DNA from 3 places in the Hymenobacter bucti genome. Region 3 is predicted to be linked to each of the others. Evidence: riboswitches for the same ligand, from Rfam matches in the RefSeq annotation. Region 3 holds a riboswitch; each other region holds the start of a gene.
The links. Region 3 has a riboswitch for S-adenosylmethionine ahead of ACFSDX_RS16835 (trans-sulfuration enzyme family protein). Riboswitches for the same ligand answer to the same signal wherever they lie in the genome.

Region 1: it holds a riboswitch for S-adenosylmethionine, as region 3 does, so the genes downstream of both, ACFSDX_RS02055 (peroxiredoxin-like family protein) here and ACFSDX_RS16835 (trans-sulfuration enzyme family protein) in region 3, are expected to answer to the same signal.
Region 2: it holds a riboswitch for S-adenosylmethionine, as region 3 does, so the genes downstream of both, metH (methionine synthase) here and ACFSDX_RS16835 (trans-sulfuration enzyme family protein) in region 3, are expected to answer to the same signal.

The regions. Positions count from the first base shown of each region.
Region 1 covers NZ_JBHUFD010000001.1:515,526-518,795, reverse strand. The annotation lists gene ACFSDX_RS02065 (hypothetical protein) at 1-74, opposite strand, end outside; gene ACFSDX_RS02060 (LysM peptidoglycan-binding domain-containing protein) at 300-587, shown strand; SAM riboswitch class I at 766-883, shown strand; gene ACFSDX_RS02055 (peroxiredoxin-like family protein) at 1,230-1,919, shown strand; gene ACFSDX_RS02050 (O-acetylhomoserine aminocarboxypropyltransferase/cysteine synthase family protein) at 1,967-3,270, shown strand, end outside.
Region 2 covers NZ_JBHUFD010000001.1:30,619-33,888, forward strand. The annotation lists gene metH (methionine synthase) at 1-1,742, opposite strand, end outside; SAM riboswitch class I at 1,816-1,925, opposite strand; gene ACFSDX_RS00125 (SGNH/GDSL hydrolase family protein) at 2,064-3,270, opposite strand, start outside.
Region 3 covers NZ_JBHUFD010000006.1:84,952-88,221, reverse strand. The annotation lists gene ACFSDX_RS16840 ((2Fe-2S)-binding protein) at 1-493, opposite strand, end outside; SAM riboswitch class I at 886-1,007, shown strand; gene ACFSDX_RS16835 (trans-sulfuration enzyme family protein) at 1,154-2,350, shown strand; gene ACFSDX_RS16830 (homoserine dehydrogenase) at 2,489-3,270, shown strand, end outside.

The DNA.
Region 1 (3,270 bases), on a different contig from region 3:
GCAGCAACAAAGAGGAGCATAAATGCGCACAGCAGCGACGCGGCGTAGGACCGAAGAGAAGAAGGGGTATTCATGGAAGAAAAGGGTTTGGTAGAAGTGAAAGACGAATGAGCTACTGCTAATACCAGTAACGGACCTGCTTACGCGGTGCAATTTTTTTGGTTATTAATCATAACCTTTGAATTACTAAAGCGTATTAGTCTCCGCAAACCCACCGGGTAGTTCACTGGCTTCGGCTAAGGACGGCTACGCCGAGGTTGTCTTATCTCCTTTTCTTTCACTGCCAATCATTTGCAGCCATGGGCTTACTCGATTTTCTGACCAATGAGGGCGACAAAAAGCCCGTTGCTCCTGCCCAACCGGCCGCTACCGGCGCCGGCACCGATTTTTTCGGTAATAGCAAGCCCGAAGCCACTACCGGTGACACGTACACTGTAGTAAGCGGCGACTCGCTTTCTAAAATTGCTAAAAACCACTACGGCGATGCCGCTAAGTGGCACCAGATATACGAGGCCAACGAGGCCATCATCGGCAGTAACCCTGACAAGATTGAAGTCGGTCAGGTGTTAACCCTACCTAGTCTCTAGGTACTTTTTGCAGAAAAAAGGTGAGAAAAGCCGCTCCAGATTTGGGGCGGCCTTTTTATTGCCCGGTTAGCCCAGTTTGGGGCGCGGGCGGCCCCTTATTGCGCAAGTGGGCTTCGTGCATATCTTTGCCCGCACCAACCCCTGGTACTCCCCGCAGCCGGCGGGGCAGTTAGTTTCAGTTTTATACAGAAGCGGCGAGAGATTAGGCTCCGTGACCCGCTGGCAACCTTCACTTTTGGAAAGGTGCCAATTCCTACCCCTGCCCGGCGTTGCTGCCGGCACGGGAGCTATAAATTGAGTACCATGCAACAATCCCTTTCCGCCGTTTTCCTGCTTTCCCCTGCTCCAGCTGCCACCCGCAGCCAGGCTTGGAAAGCTACGTCGTGTACCCACGCCGCCACCCACCGGGCAGGGCGCTCGGACGAGCGAATGCGCTGTTGCAGCGCGTGTTGTTGCCGCTGAGCAGCAGCTATCTTTTTGCGAGTTCGGCTGGGCACACTAGCAGCTAGTAGCCGCTGGTTAGGGCCAAGTACCTTGTAAGCTTGCGCAGCTAATGAGCAGCTTAACTACTCGGTTGACTGCCTCTGGCCGCCTACTCCGCCCAGTTTCTTCACTTGCATCCACCTATGGTTACTTCATTCTATGGCAGTCTCCACTTCTTCAGCACCCACCACTTTTCAGCAGGAACTCACTGCTACGGCGCAGCACTTAGCTTCCGTACTGCCCCCGGCCGCCGCCCAAACTATTGATGGCGGCATCACGACCGTCGCAACTTCGGGCTTGGCCAGCCGCGCATTGCAGGCGGGCCAAGTGGCCCCCGGCTTCACGCTGCCCAGCGCTACTAATGAGCCGGTTGCGCTCGCTCAGCTCTTGCAGCAAGGCCCGGTGGTGCTGGTATTTTACCGCGGCAACTGGTGCCCCTACTGCAACGTGCAGCTGCGGGCCTACCAGCAACTGCTGCCCGAACTGGCGCAGCACGGCGCCACCCTTGTGGCCGTATCGCCCCAAACGCCCGACCTTACCAGCCTCACCGCCAGCGAAAAGTCGCTGACCTTTCTGGTACTAAGCGATGTAGGCAACGTAGTGGCTCGGCAGTATGGCCTGGCGTATAAAGTAGGCGCCGAAGTGGCCGATACCTTGCGCAGCGTAGGCATTGACTTGGCTGCTCACAATGGTACTGCCGATGACGAGCTGCCGCTCACGGCCACCTTTATCATTGGCACCGATGGCCTTGTTAAGTGGTCGTGGGCCGAGGCTAACTTCAAGCACCGCGCCGACCCGGCCGAAATTCTGGATGCGCTGGCGCAGGCTACCGCACCCCAAACCGCCTAACCAGGCGGGTATTTTTAGTAATCTTTAGTCTTCATTTCTTCCTTCCCATGGCCACCCCCAACCTGCATTTCGAAACCCTTCAACTACACGCCGGGCAGCAGCCCGACCCCACCACCGGCTCGCGCGCGGTGCCCATTTACCAGACGACGAGCTACGTATTCAAAAACGCGGAGCACGGCGCTAATTTGTTTGCCCTCAAGGAGTTTGGTAACATTTACACACGCCTGATGAACCCAACCACCGACGTGTTTGAGCAGCGCATTGCGGCGCTCGAAGGCGGCGTAGCGGCCGTGGCCGTGGGCTCGGGCCAGGCGGCGCAGTTCATTGCGCTGAATAACATCCTGAAGCAGGGCGATAATATCGTGTCGAGCTCCTACCTCTACGGCGGCACTTACAACCAGTTCAAGGTGGCTTTTAAGCGCCTAGGTATCGAGGCGCGCTTTGCGCAGGGCGATGACGCCGACAGCATCGAGGCGCTGATTGACGATAACACGCGCGCCATTTACCTCGAAACCATCGGCAACCCGAGCTTCAGCGTGCCTGATTTTGAGCGTATTGCGGCCGTGGCCCGGAAGCATGACCTGCCGCTGGTAGTAGACAATACCTTCGGCGCGGGCGGCTACTTGTTTCAGCCCCTGCTGCACGGCGCCAACATCGTGGTGGAGTCGGCCACCAAGTGGATTGGCGGCCACGGCACCAGCGTGGGCGGCGTAATTGTGGACGGCGGCACCTACGACTTCGGCAACGGCAAGTACCCGCAGTTTACCGAGCCCAGCGAAGGCTATCACGGCCTGGTTTTCAACGACGTATTCGGCAAAAACGGGCCGTTTGGTAACATTGCCTTCGCCATTCGGGCCCGCGTGGAAGGTCTGCGCGACTTTGGGCCCGCCATCAGCCCCTTCAACTCTTTCCTGCTGCTGCAAGGCCTCGAAACCCTGAGCCTGCGCGTGGAGCGCACCGTCGAAAACGCCCTCAAAGTAGCCCAGTGGCTGGAGCAGCGCCCCGAGGTGGCCCACGTCAACTACCCCGGCCTGGCCAGCAGCCCGCACCACCAGAATGCCGCCAAGTACCTCAAGCGCGGCTTCGGCGGCGTGCTCTCGTTTGCGCTGCACGGCAGCAAGGACACGGCCACGGCCGTAATCGACAACCTCAAGCTCATCAGCCACTTGGCTAACGTGGGCGATGCTAAAACGCTCATCATTCAGCCCTCGGCCACCACGCACCAGCAGCTCAGCGAGCAGGAGCAAATTGCGTCGGGCGTAACGCCCACGCTGCTGCGCTTGTCGGTCGGCATCGAGCACATCGACGACATTCTGGCCGACCTAGGCCAGGCCCTGGAGGCCGCCGCCAA
Region 2 (3,270 bases), on a different contig from region 3:
TTCACGGCCCGGATAAAATCGAGCGCGTAGTTGCGGTGCTCGTCGATGCCGGTGCCCACGGTCAGGATGTTGGGGTCGAAGATGATGTCCTCGGCCGGAAAGCCAACTTCCTTGGTCAGAATATCATACGAGCGCTGGCAAATCTCAATGCGGCGCTCGTAGCTGTCGGCCTGGCCCTGCTCATCGAAGGCCATGATGACCACCGCCGCGCCGTACTGGCGCACCAGCCGGGCGTAGTGCTTGAAGCGCTCCTCGCCTTCTTTCAGCGAAATCGAGTTGACGATGCTTTTGCCTTGCACGCACTTGAGGCCGGCCTCGATAACCGTCCACTTCGACGAGTCTATCATCAACGGCAGGCGGGCGATGTCGGGCTCCGAGGCGATGAGGTTAAGGAAGGTCGTCATGGCCGCCTCCGAATCGAGCATACCCTCGTCCATGTTCACGTCGAGCACCTGGGCGCCGTTTTCGGCCTGGGCGCGGGCTACGGCCAGGGCCGCCTCGTAGTCGCCCGAGCGGATGAGGCGCGCAAACGCCCGCGAGCCCGTCACGTTGCAGCGCTCGCCGATGTTGACGAACAAGCTCTGCGGCGTGATATTGAACGGCTCCAAACCCGCCAGCCCGAGCGACGACTGCGCCGTGAGCAGCGCCGGATTGGCGAGCGCGCCATCAGTGGCCAGCTCGGGCTGCGCTTCGGCCGCGGGTTTGTCGAGGCCACGCGGGCCGTATTTATCCGCTAAGCGCTTGAGCTCGGCAATATGCTGGGGCGTGGTGCCGCAGCAGCCGCCCACCACGTTCAGCAAGCCTTCTTTCAGGTAATCTTCGACCAGCGCAGCAAATTCCTGGGCGCTCTCGTCGTAGCCGCCGAAGGCATTAGGCAGGCCGGCGTTAGGGTAAGCTGACACCGACACGTCGGCCAGGCGAGCCAGCTCGCGCACGTACGTGCGGAGCTGGTCGGCCCCTAGGGCGCAGTTAAGGCCCACGCTCAGCAGCGGCAGGTGCCGGATGCTGTTCCAAAACGCTTCTACCGTCTGCCCGCTCAGGGTGCGGCCCGAGGCGTCAGTGATGGTACCCGAAATCATGACCGGCACCACCCGGCCGCCCTCATCGAAGAACTGCTGCACCGCGAAAAGAGCAGCCTTGGCATTGAGCGTGTCGAAGATGGTTTCGATGAGCAGCGTATCCACGCCGCCCTCCACGAGGCCGCGGGTTTGCTCCAGGTAAGCCGCGGCCAGCTCATCAAAGGTCACGGCGCGGTAGCCGGGGCGGTTGACGTCAGGCGAGAGCGAGGCGGTGCGGTTGGTGGGGCCAATGGCCCCGGCCACGAAGCGCGGCTGCTCGGGTGTGAGGGCGGTGTACTCGTCGGCCACCTCGCGGGCTATTCTAGCCGACTCATAGTTAAGCTCATACACCACGTGCTCCAAGGCGTAGTCGGCCTGCGCGATGGTGGTACCCGAAAAGGTATTGGTTTCCACCATGTCGGCCCCGGCCGCGAAGTACTCGGCGTGAATATCCCGGATGATGTCGGGCCGCGTCAAACTCAGCAGGTCATTATTACCGCGCAGCGGGTGCGAATGATTCGCAAAGCGCGCGCCCCGAAAGTCCTCTTCCTCCAGCGGGTAGCGCTGAATCATGGTGCCCATGGCGCCATCCAGAATGAGCAGGCGCTGGCGCAGCAGCGCGGGCAGCGGCGAGATACTAGCGGGATTGGGTGCGACGGGGGCAGCGGGCGAAACGGCGGGCATAATCTTCTGGGCAAAAACGGCGGCAAAAACCGCTATCCAGAAAGAAAGCCGCGCCGGGCGGCGCAGGTTCCGGCTGATATCTTCTTTGGTCGCAAGTACTTGACCAAACAGGAGTTGGCACCAGCCCTAGGGCGGTTGCCAAGACGTCATCGGGCCTGGTCCCTCGGTCTTTCTGGATAGCAGCGACTACGAAGATACAACGGCCGGCCGGCACTTTACCTAAAACCTGAACTAGTTGCGCTTTGCCGCTTTGCGAAACGCAAAAAGCGCCTTCCCGACGAGAGGAAGGCGCTTTTCAGCAAGACAAGCAAGGCGGGCTACCTAGGGGAGAAGAACGCCCCGGTAGTTGGTGGGGTTCACGGGCTGCACCGTGGAGCCGTAGGTGGTGTTGATGGCCCTGATAATGCCATTGGCTACCAAGGCGTAGCCACGGGGCGTGGGGTGCACGCCATCGAGCGAAAACAGGTTGCCGGTGATGAAGCTGGTCGAATTATTTACCCCATTATAAGTGGAAGTACCGGAGGCAAGGGAGCCAAAAAAGGCATTGGCATCGAAGAAAGCCAGCCCTTTGGCCGTGGCCGCGGCCCGCAGTGAACTGTTGAAAGCCGTAGTAGCGGTGGCCACGTTGGCTTGCTCGGTGGGGTCAAGCACGAGCGTGCTCGGGAACGGATTCAATACGCTTTGGCCGAATGCTCTCGTAGTATCAACTCCTAGGGCGGTGAGAAAGCCCCCAAAAACTGCCCCCGTGGGAGCTGAGCCAGTGGCTTGGCGGTAGAAATCGCGCCAGTACCGGCCCGTGGGCTGGCCATAAAGGCCAATGTAGGGCGACGCCGTGAGCGTGAGGAGCAGCGTACCACCAGCCGCGTTGCGAATGCTGGCCAGCGTAGCCGTCGTCACGCGGGTATTGGCGGCGCCGGGGGCCAGGATGCCCGTCGTGTACACGAATGGAGCCGCCGTAGGCACGTTAGCCGCCGCAAACGAGGCCCGTGCCGACGGCCCAACAGTGGTAAAGAACGGAATCCCCGTAACGTCCGGAATATTACTCACTACTCCTTTGGCACCGCTGGCCGTTAGCGCATTGATAATACGCACCGCCTTGAGATTAAACGTGTCGGTGCGGGTGATGCCGCTGCTAGCTACGGCACCGCCGGCGGTGGCGTAGCCAAGCACGTCGTTGTTGCCCAGCCAGCACGAAAAGAAGGTGGCGGTGGCTGCCTCCGCTTTCACTCGCTGAAAGTACGTTTGGCCCGCGGCGGCATCGGGCGTGATGCGCTCGAAGTAGGGGTTGCCCTGCGTGCTACCGTAGCCTACCGTTTGAATATCAGCTAGCTTGATGCCCGGCACTCCGAGGTTATTAATAGCGTCGGTGTACTTGGTGTAGAGGGGGGCCGTGGCGGTGCCGCCGCGCACCGCCAGGTTGGTAGTAACGGCGGCCGTGATGGGTGCCCCGGCCGCCGTGAAGCCGGCTAGGCGTAGGTAGCCCGAGCCATTGGACTGAGCCGTGGTGAAAAGCGGCTGGGTAAATGTG
Region 3 (3,270 bases):
CGGCCGACAGAATGTTGGTGTAAGCACCGCAGCGGCAGAGGTTGCCGCTCATGTGCTCGCGTACCTCGTCCTCCGTCTTAGCGCGCCCCTCATTGATGAGGCCCTGCGCCGAGCAAATCTGGCCCGGCGTGCAGTAGCCGCACTGGAAAGCGTCGTGGTCCACAAACGCTTGCTGGAGCGGCGAGAGGTTTTGCTCACTACCCAGGCCTTCAATGGTCTGGATTTTCTTACCCTGGTACACCGTAGCCAGCGCCAGGCACGAGTTAATACGCTTGCCATCAACGAGGACGGTGCAGGCACCGCACTGGCCGTGGTCGCAGCCTTTCTTGGTGCCGGTCAGGTCCATGTACTCGCGCAGGGCGTCAAGCAGGCTGGTCCAGGGCGCAATCTGGATGGTGTGGTCTTCGCCATTGACGTTGAGCGTCACGGCCTGGGCCGGCACCACGTGCGGCGCCGTTTTGTCTAAAGGCTCTTGAATGAAGTGGAGACTCATAAGTAGAGGGGTCGAGGAAATAGGAGTAGCTGCCCCCTAGGGTAGCCAACTGTGCAATTGCTACGGGATACGGCTTAGCTTAAGCTTTTGATGTTTTTACTGCGTCTAAATAAGGAAGTTAACCCAGCGCTCACGGCTTATATAAGCTTGATGGTTAGTGCATGTCTTGTAACGCTGCTACTAGGGCAAAGGGCCGAATTTTATAATAAACTAGCCAAAAACGTTAGCAACAGTAATGCGTTGTATGCTAATGAATACAACGATGGGTTTCGCAGTACCAAGTGTAGTGAAGGAGGAGAGGTAAATCGAAGACAAGCAAAAATATTTTCTTCCAAACGCTTGCATTCCCGGATTTTCCAACTCTACCTTTGCAACATGCTCCTTTACCGGAGCACTTATCAAGAAAGGCGGAGGGACAGGCCCTTTGATGCCTTAGCAACCAGCAGCAATGCGAAGGTGCTAATTCCTGTTCTGAGATGCGGGGCTTCGGCCCGGTTTCAGGAGAAGATAAGTCTACGAGATGCCTTACCGCGGCCACGGTGTATGCTCTTCTGACTTGTCGGAGGGGCTTTTTTTACGCCCTTCCGGTAAGAGATTCTTGACTAGGTGCTTGGGAAATAGGGGTTTACTGTTCCAATCAAACAATAAACTTCTCTTGCCATGTCTATCGCAACCCGCCTCCTCCACTCCATTCCCGTTGACGAGCAAACCGGCGCCATCGCCGTGCCTATCTACCAGACTTCCACCTACGTGCAGGAAGCGCCCGGGGTCAACAAAGGCTTCGACTACGCCCGCACTGGTAACCCCACCCGCCTCGCGCTGGAAAACCTGGTAGCCACCCTCGAAGGCGGCCATTCGGGCTACGCTTTCGCCAGCGGCCTGGCCGCCATTGATGCCGTGGTAAAGCTGCTGTCGGCTGGTGACCAGATAGTTGCCATCGACGATATCTACGGTGGTGCCTTCCGCTTGTTTGAGCACGTGTACCGCCGCCTGGGTATTGACATCGTGTACTGCGATACTACTAATGCCGACAACGTCGCCAAAGCGATTACCGATAAAACTAAGCTCATCTGGCTGGAATCGCCTTCCAACCCCACGCTGAAGGTGTCGGATATCGCGGCCATCTCACAGATTGCCAAAGCGAATGGCTGTTTACTCTGCGTCGATAACACGTTTGCTTCACCCATTTTGCAGCGCCCCCTCGAGCTGGGGGCCGACATCGTGGTGCACAGCGGTACCAAGTACCTAGGTGGTCATTCGGACCTCATCGCTGGTATCGCGGTGGCTAAGACGCCCGAGATTGCGAAAGAGCTGAAATTCATTCAGAATGCTTCGGGTGGCATCCTAGGGCCGTTCGATTGCTTTCTGACCATCCGCGGTATCGAGACGCTGCCGCTGCGCATCGAGCGCACCAGTAAGTCGGCCCTCGAAGTAGCTAAGTTCCTGGAAACGCGCCCTGAAGTGGCCCGCGTGTACTACCCCGGCCTCGAAAGCCACCCCAACTACGCCGTGGCCCAGCGCCAGCAGCCCGACGGCGCTGGTGGCATCATCGCCCTGGCTCTTACTGAAGACACTATCGAAGCGGCTACTAAGCTGGTGACTTCGACCAAGTACTTCAAGCTGGCCGAAAGCCTGGGCGGTGCCAAGAGCCTGCTGTGCCACCCCGCCACCATGACCCACAAATCGACGCCCGTGGACCAGCGCCGCGCCGCCGGCGTGTGCGACGGCCTAGTGCGCTTGAGCGTAGGCCTCGAAGATGCCGAAGACCTGATTGCAGACTTGGCCCAGGCGCTCGACCAGCTAGCCGCCGCCAAGGCAGTGCAGGTAGCCAAGGAAGAAGAGATGGCATTAGCTTAAATTTCGAAAAGTAGCGTGGACTCTGTGAGTCCGCGAGTGAGCACAGCGAATGGCTTGCGGGCGGGTTTACCTAGCCCCACAAATGCTCGCTGCGCTCACTTGCGGATTTGCAGAGTCCACGCTGTATAGCACAGAATCATGACTCGTACGAATATTACCATTGGTCTCTTCGGCTTTGGGGTGGTGGGCCAGGGCCTGCACGCGGTGCTGGAGCGCACGCCCGGCCTGCGCGCCCGCATCGGCCGCATCGCGGTGAAGGACCGCAACAAAGCCCGCACGCTGCCCGCCGAGCTGTTCACCTTCGACAAGCAAGACCTGCTCGACGACCCTAGCCTCGACGTAATCGTGGAGCTGATTGACAATGCCGATGAGGCGTATGTCATTGTAAAGCAAGCTTTGCTGAACGGCAAGGCCGTAGTGACGGCCAACAAGAAAATGCTGGCCGAGCACCTGCCTGAACTCATCGAGCTGCAAAAAACCACGGGCGTGCCGTTGCTCTACGAAGCGGCCGCGTGCGCCAGCTTGCCGGTTATTCGCAACCTAGAGGAGTACTACGATACCGACTTGCTCGACTCGGTGGAGGGTATTATTAACGGCTCGACCAACTACATTCTCACGGCCATGAACCGCGACGGGCAGCCCTACGCCGAGGCCTTGGCCAAGGCGCAGAAGCTGGGCTTCGCAGAAAGCAACCCCGCGCTCGACGTGGAGGGCCTCGACGCCCGCAATAAGCTGGTGCTGCTGCTGGCCCACGCTTTCGGGCTGGTGGCCGGGCCCGAGGAAATGCTGGCCGTGGGCATCGACCGCATTAGCTCCTTGGCCGCGGCGTATGCCCGCGAGCAAGGGCTGGCCATCAAGCTGGTGGCGGAGGCGCGGCGGCTGCCCGACGGCGGCATTGCGGCGGCGGTGCTGCCCACGCT